2 regions of the Paraburkholderia sp. XV genome follow, and region 1 is predicted to be linked to the other one. Evidence: riboswitches for the same ligand, from Rfam matches in the RefSeq annotation. Region 1 holds a riboswitch; the other holds the start of a gene.
The links. Region 1 has a riboswitch for cobalamin ahead of cobA (uroporphyrinogen-III C-methyltransferase). Riboswitches for the same ligand answer to the same signal wherever they lie in the genome.

Region 1 (6,560 bases):
AAACGGGCGCGCCGCTCGCGTGCGCGAGGATCATCGGGTCGAGGAAATCCGGGCCCGTCTTGAACACGCGCACTTCACGCCCCATCCGCCGGTGATGCCGCGCAAGCGCGGCCGTCACCGTCGTCTTGCCCTGGCCCGACGCCGGCGCGCTGATGAAGAGAGCGGGGCACGCGGGCATCGTTCAGAACTCCACGCCGCGTTGCGCTTTCACATGCTGCTCGCGGTACGGATGCTTGACGAGGCGCATCTCGGTGACGAGATCGGCGGCGTCGATCAGCGCGTCGGGCGCGTGGCGGCCCGTGATGACGACATGCAGCATCTGCGGCCGCGCGTTCACTACGTCGAGCACTTCGTCGAGCGGAAGATATTCGTACTTCAGCACGGTATTCAGCTCGTCGAGAATCACCATCTGGTATTCGCCGCTTTCGATCATGCGGCGTGCCTCGTTCCAGCCCTTGCGCGCCGTCGCCATGTCGGCTTCGCGGTCCTGCGTGTTCCAGGTGTAGCCGTCGCCCATCGTGACGAAATCGCAATTCGCCTGCGCGCCGAGAAAATCGCGCTCGGATGTATGCAGCGCGCCCTTGATGAACTGCACGACGCCGAGTTTCATGCCGTGGCCGAGCACGCGCACGGCCATGCCGAAGGCCGCCGTCGATTTGCCCTTGCCCGTGCCCGTGTTGACGATCAGCAGCCCCTTCTCGACGTTGGCCTGCGCCTGCTTCTTTTCGTGGCCTTCGCGGCGGCGCTGCGTCATGCGTGCATGCGATTCGGGATCGGTCTTCATCGGTGTTCCTTGATTCTGGTTGTGTCGGTGGAAGGAGGGTGTGCGGCAGCGCACGCGATAGCGACAGTCACGCCGCCGCTCGCCTGTTTGCGCACGAGCAGTTCGCCGCCTGGCGCGGCGAGCAGCGCGCACGGCTCGCAAACGCCGTCGACGCCGAGATGCGCGCGCACATGCGGCGATGGGGCGACCGGTGCATCGAGCGCGGCGATGGCCGCGCGCGTGAAGGTTTGCAAAGGCAGCGCGTGCCGTGCGCAGAATGCGATGAGTCCGGGCTCGCCGGCTTTCGTATCGACGGAAGCAACCGCTGTCAGCGCCGCGAACGGCAGCGTGCCGCCAAGCGCGTCGCGCACGGCGGCTTCGATCTGTTCGGCCGATACGCCGCGCCGGCAACCGATGCCCGCGATCAGCGCCTTCATGGCTTGAGCATGGCATCGACGGGCGCCGCGAGCGACGCGACGCCGCCGATCACGACGATCGACGGTGAACCGAGCTGCGCCTGCGCGACGCGCTGCACGAACTCGCTCAACGTCGCGCGGACATGGCGTTGCTCGGGGCGCGTCGCCGATTCGATGGCGGCGCAGGGCGTGTCGGGCGGCATGCCGGCGCGCAGCAGCGCGTCGACGATCTCGTTGAGCCGCCGCATGCCCATGTAGATGACGAGCGTCATGTGGGTGGCGGCGAGCGCGCGCCAGTCCGCCTCATGCTCGCCCGCGCCGTGGCCGGTGACGAAGATCACGCCCTGCGCGTGGTCGCGATGCGTGACGGGAATGCCGACGGCAGCGGGCGCGGCGATGCCCGCCGTGATTCCGCTGATGATTTCGACGTGAATGCCTGCGGCCTGCAGCGCCTGTTGCTCTTCGCCGCCGCGGCCGAACACGAATGGGTCGCCGCCCTTGAGCCGCGCGACGCTGCGGCCCGCGCGCAGATGATCGAGCATCGTCGCGACGATTTCGGATTGGGGTGTGGATTGCTGTCCGCCGCGCTTGCCGACATGGACGATCTGCGCGTCGCCGCGCGCGAACTGCAGGACCTCGGGATTGACGAGATCGTCGACCAGCACGACGTCGGCCAGCGCGAGCGTGCGCGCGGCTTTGAGCGTCAGCAGTTCGACGTCGCCGGGGCCGGCGCCGATCAGCCAGGCGCGGCTCATGGCGAGGAGGGCGCCGCTGCACGGGCAGGCGCTTGAATGTGACAGGTCATGCGATGTTGCTTGTGACGCGCGACGGCTGCTCGAGCCGGTGCCGCGCGTGGGCGCTAGTATCCGTTTCCCGCGGTTCCAGCGAATGGCGATGAGATTCTCGCCCCCTTGCAACTGGCCGGTATCCGGGCTGGCGGCTCATCGCGTTCGCCTTCCCACCTGCGGATGGCAGGCAGTGGCCTTGAACGCACTGCGCGAAACATGCTTCATTCCGCTCGCCGCGTGACCGTTGCGGGGACAGCACAGGCTTGGCGGCTTCATGCTTCGCGTGGTTCGCCCGTGTTGCGGCCGCGATGTGAAGGCGCTTCCCTGTTTCCCGTTTAACCCCGCCGGCCTTCGAGCCAGCGCGGGGCACCAGATGCGCCGATACGATAGCACACACGCCCTGCGGGCGGGCGGCGCGGGACCGTGCGACGGGCTCGCCCGACGACGATTCCCACCGTGTTCCAAGAAGTTCGAAAACTGTTTTCAAGTGTTGTCGGTAGTAAATCCTAAGGGCGGTCATTTATAGTGACCGGAAGTGGAATGACCGTTTTCCCGGTATCAAATATCGGATACCTAATTAAATTTCACGCCAATCCGGATTAGCGGTGCCGGGCACCGCTTTTGACTGCATCTGCCGTCGAACCGGCAGATTAACTTTAGGGAGAAAATCAACATGAAAATAACAGCGATTGCGTCGGTATTGCTGGCGGCCATGCTCACGGCGACCTCAGTGCAAGCCGCAGACTCGCTCGCACGGGACGCGGATAAGCTCGTGGAAGCGGCGCCGCCCGTGCACCTGAAGGCGCGCATCATCGCCATCGACGCAGGCGCCCGCGCAGTCACGCTGAAGGGCGAGGACGGCATTGAGGTCACGATGCTGGTGGACGGCAAGATGCCCGGGTTCGACAAGCTGCGCGTAGGCGACAAGGTCGACGTGCTGTACAAGAATGCACTGCTCGTCCAGGCCGAAAAGGTCGACCCCGCCGGCAAGGGCATCCGTGAGCGTGTCGATGCGCAGGTGACGGTGCGCGGCTCGGACGGCCGGGACTCGCTGCATCAGGTCGAAACGCTGTCCACCGTGCAGAAGATCGACCCGGCGAAACGCCTGCTCACACTGCGCGGTGTCTACGAGACGCAGGTCATCAAGGTCACGCCGGATTTCGACCTCAAGGATCTGCACGTCGGCGACACGATCCACGCGGTTTTCGTCTCGGCGACGGCTATCGAAGTCACGCCGCAAGCTACTGCGCACTAATTTCACACTCAGTCTCCACTGAGTCGTGCCTCTCCACGGCTGTCGCAGGGCGGCAGCCGGCGGACCCTCTCTTTTGCGATCCACGCAACCGAACGACGGCATCGGCCAACCCTGATGTCGTCGTCTCACCTTGACGCTACCTGCCGCCGGGCCTAAACTCGCACGCACTCTGGTGCTCGCGTGCGCTCTCTGCGCGCGCAGTTAAACGGGAAATAGCGGGCCGTGCGCACAGCCGCCGGCCAAACTATGCTGCTCCCCGCAACGGTAGGTGAAGGCATCGCGCAGACGATGCAGAGCCGGCCTCGCTGCATGTGCGTCCAATAGCGGCCCATGCAGACAATCCACTGCGCGAAAACGCTCGCGCGGGAAGGAGAGGCGGCGCTTTCATCAGCCCGGATACCGGCCCGAGAAAACGACGCCATGCTGCGGGGATGCGGCACCGTGTCGACTGTTCCTCATGCGTCGCAGTGCGTTTGCGCGTCCGGTCGTTCGGCTGGCGCGAGCGCATGCGGCGCCGTTTTCGTCCCCGTGTATCACTGAAGACCTCGCAAAAGCGTGCCGGACGGCGCGCAACGTCGAAGTCACTCGAACCTGTTTCGAGCAACGGAGCCATCATGCAGACACAGATGCGCAAGATTCCGGTGACGATCGTCACGGGCTTTCTCGGCAGCGGCAAAACGACGTTGATGCGTCACATTCTTCAGCACGCGGGCGGCCTGCGCATCGCGGTGATCGTCAACGAGTTCGGCGAGCTGGGCATCGACGGGGAGATTCTCAAGGGCTGTGGCATCGGTTGCGATGAAAACGGCAACGAAACGGAAGGCCAGCTATACGAGCTTGCCAACGGCTGCCTGTGCTGCACCGTGCAGGAAGAGTTCTTCCCCGTCATGGAGCAACTGGTGGAGCGGCGCGACCAGATCGATCACGTGCTGATTGAAACGTCGGGCCTCGCGCTGCCGAAGCCGCTCGTACAGGCCTTCAACTGGCCGTCCATCAAGAACAGCTTCACCGTCGATGCCGTCGTGACGGTCGTGGACGGTCCGGCTGTGGCCAGCGGTCAATTCGCCGAAGACCCCGTCGCCGTCGATCAATTGCGCAAGGCCGATCCGAATCTCGACCATGAATCGCCACTGCATGAACTGTTCGAAGACCAGTTGTCGGCCGCCGATCTCGTGATTCTCAACAAGACCGATCTGCTCGACGAAGCGCAGCAGGCGAGCGTCGAAGCCGTCATCCGCGAAGAGATTCCGCCGCAGGTCAAGGTGGTGCGCGCGCACATGGGCCAACTCGATCTGCATGCGCTGCTCGGGCTCGAATCGGCTTCGGAAGACACGATTCATCTGCGCCACGATCATCACGGTTCCGCCGACGATCCCGAGCACGCCGACCATCACCACGACGAATTCGACTCCGTCGTCGTCATGGCGCGCGCGCCTTCGCGCGAGGCGATGATCGCGGCGTTACAGCGGGTGGTCGAAGGCCACACGATCTATCGCGTGAAAGGCTTTGCCGCGTTGCAGGACGCGGCGATGCGTCTCGTGATTCAGGGCGTGGGCGGGCGCTTCGACAGCTATTTCGACCGGCGCTGGCAGGCGGGCGAACTCGACGCGTCGCCGCTGAGCCGCTTCGTGCTGATCGGCGCAGACCTCGATCAGCCGGTGCTGCAACGCGCGCTCGACGCAGCCTTGAGCGCTCAGGCGCAACAGGCTTAAGTCACCTTAAGGCACCTGAAGGCACCGCGATGCATCTGCTGCGCACCGTCCCGGGCGGCTTCGTCGACGATACGAAGGGCGTGATCCGTATCGACCAGAAGCCGGCCGATATCGTGATCCTCAGTTCCGCCGACACGACGCTGTCGCTGCTTGCGAGCGTCGTGCCGCGCCTGGGCGACGGCTTTCCGAGCGTGCGCCTCGCGAATGTCACGTATCTGCGGCAACCGGCTTCGGTGGACTTTTACCTCGACGATGTGTTGCAGCATGCGCGCGTCGTCGTCGTCGATCATCTGGGCGGCGAGGCATATTGGCCGTATGGGATCGAACAGGTCGTGGCGCTGGCGCAGCGCAGGCAGCAGACGCTCGCAATGTTTTCCGGCGACTTGCAGGAAGACCCGAACCTGCTCGCGCGCAGCACGGCTGACGCGGACCTGTGCCATCAGTTATGGCGCTATCTGCGCGAGGGCGGCGCGCACAACGCCGAATCGTTCATGCGTTGCATTGCGTGGCGCGGGTTCGGTTGGGGCAGGGAGCCGGCACCGCCGAGTCCGCTGCCGGCTGCCGCGCTGTATCACCCGGCACGCGATATCGCCACGATTGAAGACTGGCAGGCGCGCTGGAAGCCCGGCGCGCCCGTGGTCGCGATCCTGTTCTACAAGGCGCATTTGCAGGCAGCCAACACGGCCGTATTCGATGCGTTGATCGACGCGCTCGAAGCACGCGGGATGAACCCGTTGCCCCTCGCGATCACGTCGCTGAAAGACACGATCAGCCGCGATGTCGTGCAGCAACTCGCCGCCCAGCATCGTATCGCGCTGGTGCTGAATACGACGGCATTCGCCGCCTCCGCTATCGACGACCCCGAGCCGCTCGCATTGGCGGGCGACGCGCCCGTGATGCAGGTGATCCTGAGCGGCGGCAATCGCGACGACTGGGTGAACGACAATCACGGCCTCAATTCGCGCGACATCGCGATGCACGTGGCGCTGCCCGAAGTGGATGGCCGCATCATTACGCGCGCGATAAGCTTTAAAGGGCTCGCGTATCGCTGCCCGCATACGGAAGTGGATGTGGTCCGTTATCAGCCGGATCACGAACGCGTTGAGTTTGTCGCGGAGTTGAGTGAGCGCTGGTGCAGGTTGCGGGTCAAGTCGAATGCGGACAAGAAGCTCGCGCTGATCCTCGCGAACTATCCGATGAGCGAAGGGCGTATCGGTAATGGCGTCGGGCTCGATACGCCAGCCTCCGTCGTCAACATTCTGAAGATGCTGCGCGACGAAGGGTATCGCATCGACGACGTGCCTTCGAACGGCGGCGCGTTGATGAACGCCTTGACGCAAGGCGTGACCAACGATCCCGTCGTCCGCGATCTGCGGCCCGCTTTGCAAAGCCTTGCGTTGAGCGATTACATGCAACAGTTCGCGCGCTTGCCGCAGTCTCTGCGCGACGCGTTGAACGCGAAGTGGGGCGCGCCGGAACACGATCCCACACTGCGGCGCGGTCGCTTCATGATTGCGGGCTGGCGATGCGGGCATGTGTTCATCGGCATCCAGCCGCCGCGTTCGCGCGAACAGAACGACTACGCGAGCTATCACGACGCCGAACTGGTGCCGCCGCACGCGTATC
Region 2 (6,560 bases), on a different contig from region 1:
CGCTGCCAGGTACGCACCCGCCATCATCGCAATCTCGAAGCCGCCGAAGGTTGCGAGCACATCGAGCGGATCATTCGATGCCGGGTGATACGCAAGCGCCGCCGCCAGCACGTTGCGCTTCTTCACGAGCCCGGCGTTGTCGAGGCCCGTGCCGCGCCCGACGCAATCGTCGACGGGCACGCCGCACAGGCGGCTCATCAGGCACGCAGCCGACGACGTGTTCGCAATGCCCATTTCGCCGAAGCCGATCACGTTGGTGCCGAGCGACGCATGATGACGAACACGGTCCGCGCCCGCGCGCATCGCGGCGAGTGCTTCGTCGCGCGTCATGGCCGGCTCTTGCGCGAAGTTGCGCGTGCCACGGGCGATGGGGATATCGACGAGCCTTTCGTGCGGCGCGAACTCATGCGCGACACCTGCATTCACCACTTCGAGTTCGAGGCCCGCCACGCGGCTGAACGCATTGATCGCCGCCCCGCCCGCGAGAAAATTGAGCACCATCTGCGCCGTCACCGCTTGCGGATACGGACTCACGCCCGCGTTCGCAATACCGTGGTCGCCGGCGAAGACGATCATCGCGGGACGTGTGACGGTGGGCTGCGTGCTGCGCTGGATCATGCCCATCTGACGCGCGAGCGTCTCGAGCTGGCCGAGACTGCCGGGCGGCTTGGTCTTCAGGTCGATGATGCGTTGCATCTCGGCGCGCAATGACTGTTCGAGCGGCTCGACGATAGGCAGGGAATGCGAAGTGGTCATGTTCGTGTTTGCGTGAAGAGTTCGGTTCATGCGTGTTCAGTTGCGAGACGCTGCGCGCAGCGCCGGAATCAGCGCTTCATCGTCGCCGTCACGGATCAGCACGAGCGGATAGCCGAAGGCGCGGCTGGCGAGTTCGGGCGTCAGCACGTCGCGTGCGCGTCCTGCATGCGCGACGCCGTTGCCTTCGAGCAGCAGCGCGTGCGTCGCGAACCGCCGCGCGAGATTCAGATCGTGGCACGAGAACATCACTGTACGCCCGCCGCCGCGCGCCCATCCGCTCAATGCTTCGAGACAGTCGATCTGATGATGCAGGTCCAGATGCGCGAGCGGCTCGTCGAGCAGCAGCAGCGGCGCGTCCTGGCACAGCACGGCCGCGAGCGCGACGCGCTGCCGCTCGCCGCCCGACAGTGACAGCACGTCGCGCGCAGCGAAGTCCGCGAGACCGAGCGCATCGAGCGCCGCATGCGCGGCGGCGCGATCCTCGTCGCGCTCCCAGCCCCATCCCGCGAGGTGCGGAAAACGGTTCAGCAGCACGATATCGAGCACGCTCGCGCTGAACGCATCGTGCGATGTTTGCGGCATCAACGCACGGCGCTGCGCGAGGCGCGCGAGCGGCCATGCGTTCACCTGCATTCCGTCCAGTTCGATGTGTCCTTTCGCTGGACGCACAAGACCCGCGAGCGTCGAGATGAGCGTCGTCTTGCCCGCGCCGTTCGGACCGGCGATGCACCAGACTTCACCTGGATAGAACGTGTGCGTGAAGTCACCCAGCAAGGTGCGCGAGCCGGCCCGCAAGGTCAATTGGTCGGCATGCAGGGTGGCATCGGCGCTTGTGTCTGCGATCATGCGTGCGTTCATGCGCGCCTCCGTCGAAGCAGCATCCACAGGAACACGGGCACGCCGATCAACGCGGTGATGACGCCGACGGGCAACTGCGCGGGCGCGATCACCGTGCGCGCGACCAGATCGGCGCCCATCACGGCAACGCCGCCGCCGAGCGCGGCTGCGGGCAGGAGCATCCGTTGATCGTTGCCGAACGCGAGCCGCAGCATGTGCGGCACGACGAGCCCGACGAAGCCGATCGTGCCGCCCGTCGTCACGGCAGCGGCGGCGGCGAGCGACGCGACCAGATAGACGCGCAGCCGCGCGCGCATCACGGGCACGCCGAGCGCTTGCGCCGCGGCGTCACCACGCAGCAGGACATTGAGTTGCGGCGCGATGGGCACGATCGCGAGCAACGCGATGCACAACGCAGCGAGTGCGAGCCACGGCGCGCCGCCGCCGTTCAGATCGCCCGTCAGCCAGAACAGCATGCCGCGCAGGCGGCTGTCGGGCGCGACCGTCAACAGCAGCGTAATCACGGCGCCCCACCCGGCCGCGATCACCGCGCCCGTCAGCAGCAGACGCGGCGATGCGTCCTGCGGCTCGCCGCGCCACAGCGCGCCGCGTGCAAGACCGAGCACCAGCAGGATCGAGACGAACGCTCCGGCGAACGCCGATGCATCGACGATCCACCACGCGCAGCCCGCCATCATCGCGACCAGCGCGAAGCTCGCCGCGCCGCCCGACACGCCGAGCACATACGGCTCGGCCAGCGGATTGCGCAGCAGCACCTGAAGCAATGCGCCCGCGAGCGCAAGCAACGCGCCGCAACCGAAGCCGGCGAGCGCACGCGGCAGGCGCAGCGTGCGAACGATCTGCGTGGCGAGATCGGACGATGCATCAGGCGACGGCAGCAACGCATCGAGCACGCGCGACGGCGCGACGCTCACGCTGCCGAGTGCGAGCGACGCCACGAAGACCACGAGCGCCGCGATGCCGAGCGCCGTCCAGATGGCGAGCGCGCGCTTCGCACTCATGCCGCGCGCGAGCTGGACCGGTCGGGGTTGCGGCTGACGTTGCACGAGTCCGCTCATCGCGCGTTATTGCTGCTGCCAGCCGAGCGTGAGGTAGGCGCCGCGCCTTGGCGTGTTGTACGTGTAGGCGAGTTCATAGTCCTTGTCGAAGAGATTCTGGATTTGCGCGGCCACGTACCATGACTTCGTGATGTTATAGCGCGCGGACAAGTTCACGATGCCATACCCGCCGAGCACCGTGCCGCCGTCGTCGCGCTCGCCGCTCACGAGCCATTCGCCGCCCACCCGCCAGCTGCCGAGATTGCGGTTCGCGGCGAACGACGCGAAATGACGCGCGCGACGGTTCAGGTCGGTATGCGTGTCTTCATCGACGGGATTCTGGAACGTCACGGCCGCGCGCACGTCGGTTTTGCCCACATGGCCCTGCCACGATCCTTCGATGCCCTGCACTTTCGCATGTCCCACGTTCTCCGCGACGTAGATGCCCGGCGTGGTCTGCACATAGTCGATGAGGTTCGTATAGCGCGTCTGGAATGCCGTGAGCTTCAGCAGGCCGAGCGCGTCGGATGCGTACTGTAGTGCAGCTTCGACGGAATGGCTGTGCTCCGGTTGAATGAGCGGATTGCCGCTGTACGGGTAGTACAGATCGTTGAAGCTCGGCGCGCGAAACGCATCGGACCAGCTTGCAGTCACCTTCCAGTGCTCGTTGAAGTCGTAGCCATAGCCCAGATAGTAACTGTTGGCTCCGCCGAAATCCGAGTACTGGTCGCGCCGCAGGTTCGCCTGGACCTGGCTGTTGCCGAAGCGCCCCGTGTAGCCCGCGAATACCGAGTTCACGTGACGCGCGGGCGCGCTGTACTGATTCGAGTCGAGCGTCTGGTCGAGATGCTCGTAGCCCAGTTGAAGCTTTTGATCGCGCGAAAACGTAAAGTCGTTTTGCCACGTGTACTGCCGGTTGTCCGAATCGTAGCGGTATAGGTAGTCGCCGTTGAGCGACGTGTTGCTGCGATCGTTGCCTGTCGCGACGACGAAGCGCGTGGTCCACCAGTCGGTGAGCTTGCCGTTCGCGAAGGCTGACGCCGTCTGCACCTTGCTGTGCAGATTGTTGAGATCGGTGGGCAGACCGAAGGGATTGTCGAAGCTGTCGTTGCCGTTCGACTGAAAATAGCGCAGGCCGATGTCCCACTGGTCGTTGAGCTTGTGGCGCAGCGACGCGCTCACGCTCTCGTTGAAGTAACCGTTTGCGTTCGGATTGACGGGCGCGAGCGCCGGGTCGATCGACGAAAAACCGTCCGTCTTCGCGCGCGCGAGTGTGACGCTGAAGGTCGTGCGGCCGTCCTTGTCGAGTGCACCGTCGACGCCCGCCGCCTGGCGTTGCGTGTGATAGCTGCCGTACTCGACGTCGAAGTGAAAACGCGGCGGATGATTGCCGCCGTCCTTCGTGAACACCTGCACTACGCCGCCGATCGCACCCGATCCGTACAGCGCCGACACGTTGCCGTTGACCACTTCGACGTGATCGATCTGGTCGAGCGGAATCTGTTCGAGCTGCGCGTTGCCCTGGCTCACCGAGTCGACGCGCACGCCGTCGATCAGCACGAGCGATTGCGTCGCCGACGCGCCACGCAGAAAGAGACTCGACGTCGCGCCTGGCCCGCCGTTTCGCACGATCTGCGCGCCGGGCGCGAACTGCAGCAGTCCCGGCAAATCGCGCGCGCTGCTGTCCGCGATGTCCTGCGCGTCGAACAGCGTGGTCTGCGGAATCGCGTCGGCGAGGCGCTGCGCGCGACGGTCGGCTGTCACCACGATGGGCGACAACGTCGCCGGGATCGTCTTTGACGACATGTCGGTCGAGCCGTTGTCCGATCGATCCGTGGATGTGGCGGATGGGTTCGCCTCGTCGGCCGTCTGCGCGCCTGCGGCGAGCGGGACTGAAGCGAAGGCGATCACGGCGAGCGCAGCAAGCGGCGCGCGTGTGAAGTGTGGGCACAGCGGGCGCGGAAACACCTGGCGCAGATACGCCGGGTGGACAAACACGGAGGTGAGCATCGAAAGAGTCCTGTGGGCCTGTGCGCGGCCCGCTCCTCGTGGGCCGATGCCTGTACAAGGAGCAACACCCTCCTTGCCTCCGGCCGGTATCCGGGCTGACGACTGGCCGACCCGCCTTCCCACGCAGCATGCGCAGTGGCGCTTCGCACGGCATCGGCTCTCATGGATGGCTCGACGCGTGCATGGGTCGACCTGCAGGAACTGCGGTCGTTGTACCGTTGCGAGGACAGCGCAGGTTGGCTCGTCCGGGCGGACTTCGCTCCCTGCTTCCCGTTTAACTGCGCGCGGCGCGATACCGCGCGCGGGCACCAGAGTGCCGCAAGTTTAGAAGTGGCGCACACACGCGTCAAGAAACGCGGGGACGGCGCAGGGACGACGAGGGTGGACTGTTAGAAAGAGTCCCTTTTTCAAGGGTAAAAATGCGTGAATCGCGACGACACACCTGGATAATGCGGCATTAAAGCGCTACTGTTACGTCTCGAAACGAGACAAATGCCCGAGCGTGCGACATTCCGCGCTAGAATGCCATGTCTTTAGAGGACGCAGCACATGCTCACCGAACTCGAAACACTGTCACAGAACATCGGCCGGCTGATCGAGATCAGCCAACGCTACAACGAAGCGCGCCTCGCACTCGAAGAACAGCTCGCACAAGCGCGCGCCGAATGCGAAGCGACCCGCGTAGAACTCGAACAGACCCGCGAAGAACGCGCCGCATTGCAAGCGGAGCGCGATGCGCTGTCCGCGAAGATCGACGACGCCCAGGTGCGTCTGAACGCCATCCTCGAGAAGCTGCCGCGCGCTCGCGGTCATGAGCCCGACAATCAACTCGATCTCCTCGCGCCCGAGCAGCAGGTGCAGGCCAATCACGACGCGAACAACGACGCGACCCGCCACGGAGAAAACGCATGACCACGAAGCAGATCGAAGTGTCGATCCTCGGCCAGCCCTATCGTCTCGCCTGCTCGCCGGAAACGGAAGCGGCGCTGCTCGAAGCGGTGGCGCGTGTCGACGCCGAGATGTCGAAGATCCGCTCCAACAGCAACGTACGCGGCCAGGACCGTATAGCGGTGATGGCGGCATTGTCGCTGGCATCGGAACTGCTTAGGTTGCAAGCCAGCGTGCGACACGGAGAATCATTTCCCGCCGAAGAAATCCGGCGTACAATGCACCAGATGAATGAGCAGCTGGGCACTGTGATTCAACAGTACAGCAGCGTGCAGTAAAGAAAATTCTGGTGGGCTTGATTGTTTCGCGGTCGGGCTCATGTTGTAGAGCAAACGTTTTAAAGCTTCCCTGCCTGGTTCGCCAAGGTCATATATTCCTTGAACCAATGCTATGTGCACGGTTGCGGAAATTTGTAGCACGGGTGTGCGCGTCACTCTGTCTGATGTACCCGAAGTGCTGCTAACTGCGACCAATTCTGAACCTCAGGTTCAGGATGCCGGCCTAGCGGCTAAGGCGGGGACCCATACGAACGGCATCGGACTTTGTCCGGTGCCGTTTTTCTTTGGGCGCGCGCTTTGTGCAGATTGGCGCGCTCCGCGTTGCAAGCCGTTTGAAGCAGTTCGACGAAGACCTTCCTTTTATCTCACGTTCAATCCGACTCATGCGCTACTGGCTGATGAAGTCCGAACCGGACGAAGCGAGCATCGACGATCTCGCGAATGCCCCGCAACGCACGCTGCCCTGGACGGGCGTGCGCAATTATCAGGCGCGCAACTTCATGCGCGACGTCATGAAGATTGGCGACGGCGTGCTGTTCTACCACTCCAGTTGCCCTGAGCCGGGCATTGCGGGCATCGCGGAAGTATCGTCGACGCCCTATCCCGACCCGACCCAGTTCGATCCGAAGAGTCCCTATTACGACGAGAAATCGACGCAGGAAACGCCGCGCTG

Region 2: linked by a shared signal. The riboswitch ahead of KFO72_RS27725 (TonB-dependent receptor domain-containing protein) and the one ahead of cobA (uroporphyrinogen-III C-methyltransferase) in region 1 are both predicted to bind cobalamin.

Annotation. Positions count from the first base shown of each region.
Region 1 is NZ_JAGUUD010000023.1:63,671-70,230, reverse strand. It holds gene KFO72_RS14565 (cobyrinate a,c-diamide synthase) at 1-178, opposite strand, end outside; gene cobO (cob(I)yrinic acid a,c-diamide adenosyltransferase) at 182-784, opposite strand; gene KFO72_RS14555 (cobalamin biosynthesis protein) at 781-1,200, opposite strand; gene cobA (uroporphyrinogen-III C-methyltransferase) at 1,197-1,934, opposite strand; cobalamin riboswitch at 2,081-2,356, opposite strand; gene KFO72_RS14545 (hypothetical protein) at 2,641-3,222, shown strand; cobalamin riboswitch at 3,376-3,645, shown strand; gene cobW (cobalamin biosynthesis protein CobW) at 3,837-4,934, shown strand; gene cobN (cobaltochelatase subunit CobN) at 4,964-6,560, shown strand, end outside.
Region 2 is NZ_JAGUUD010000072.1:38,022-44,581, forward strand. It holds gene cobT (nicotinate-nucleotide--dimethylbenzimidazole phosphoribosyltransferase) at 1-756, opposite strand, end outside; gene KFO72_RS27715 (ABC transporter ATP-binding protein) at 793-1,614, opposite strand; gene KFO72_RS27720 (FecCD family ABC transporter permease) at 1,611-2,672, opposite strand; gene KFO72_RS27725 (TonB-dependent receptor domain-containing protein) at 2,679-4,661, opposite strand; cobalamin riboswitch at 4,725-4,989, opposite strand; gene KFO72_RS27730 (hypothetical protein) at 5,211-5,573, shown strand; gene KFO72_RS27735 (cell division protein ZapA) at 5,570-5,887, shown strand; RNA gene ssrS (6S RNA) at 5,952-6,133, shown strand; gene KFO72_RS27745 (EVE domain-containing protein) at 6,271-6,560, shown strand, end outside.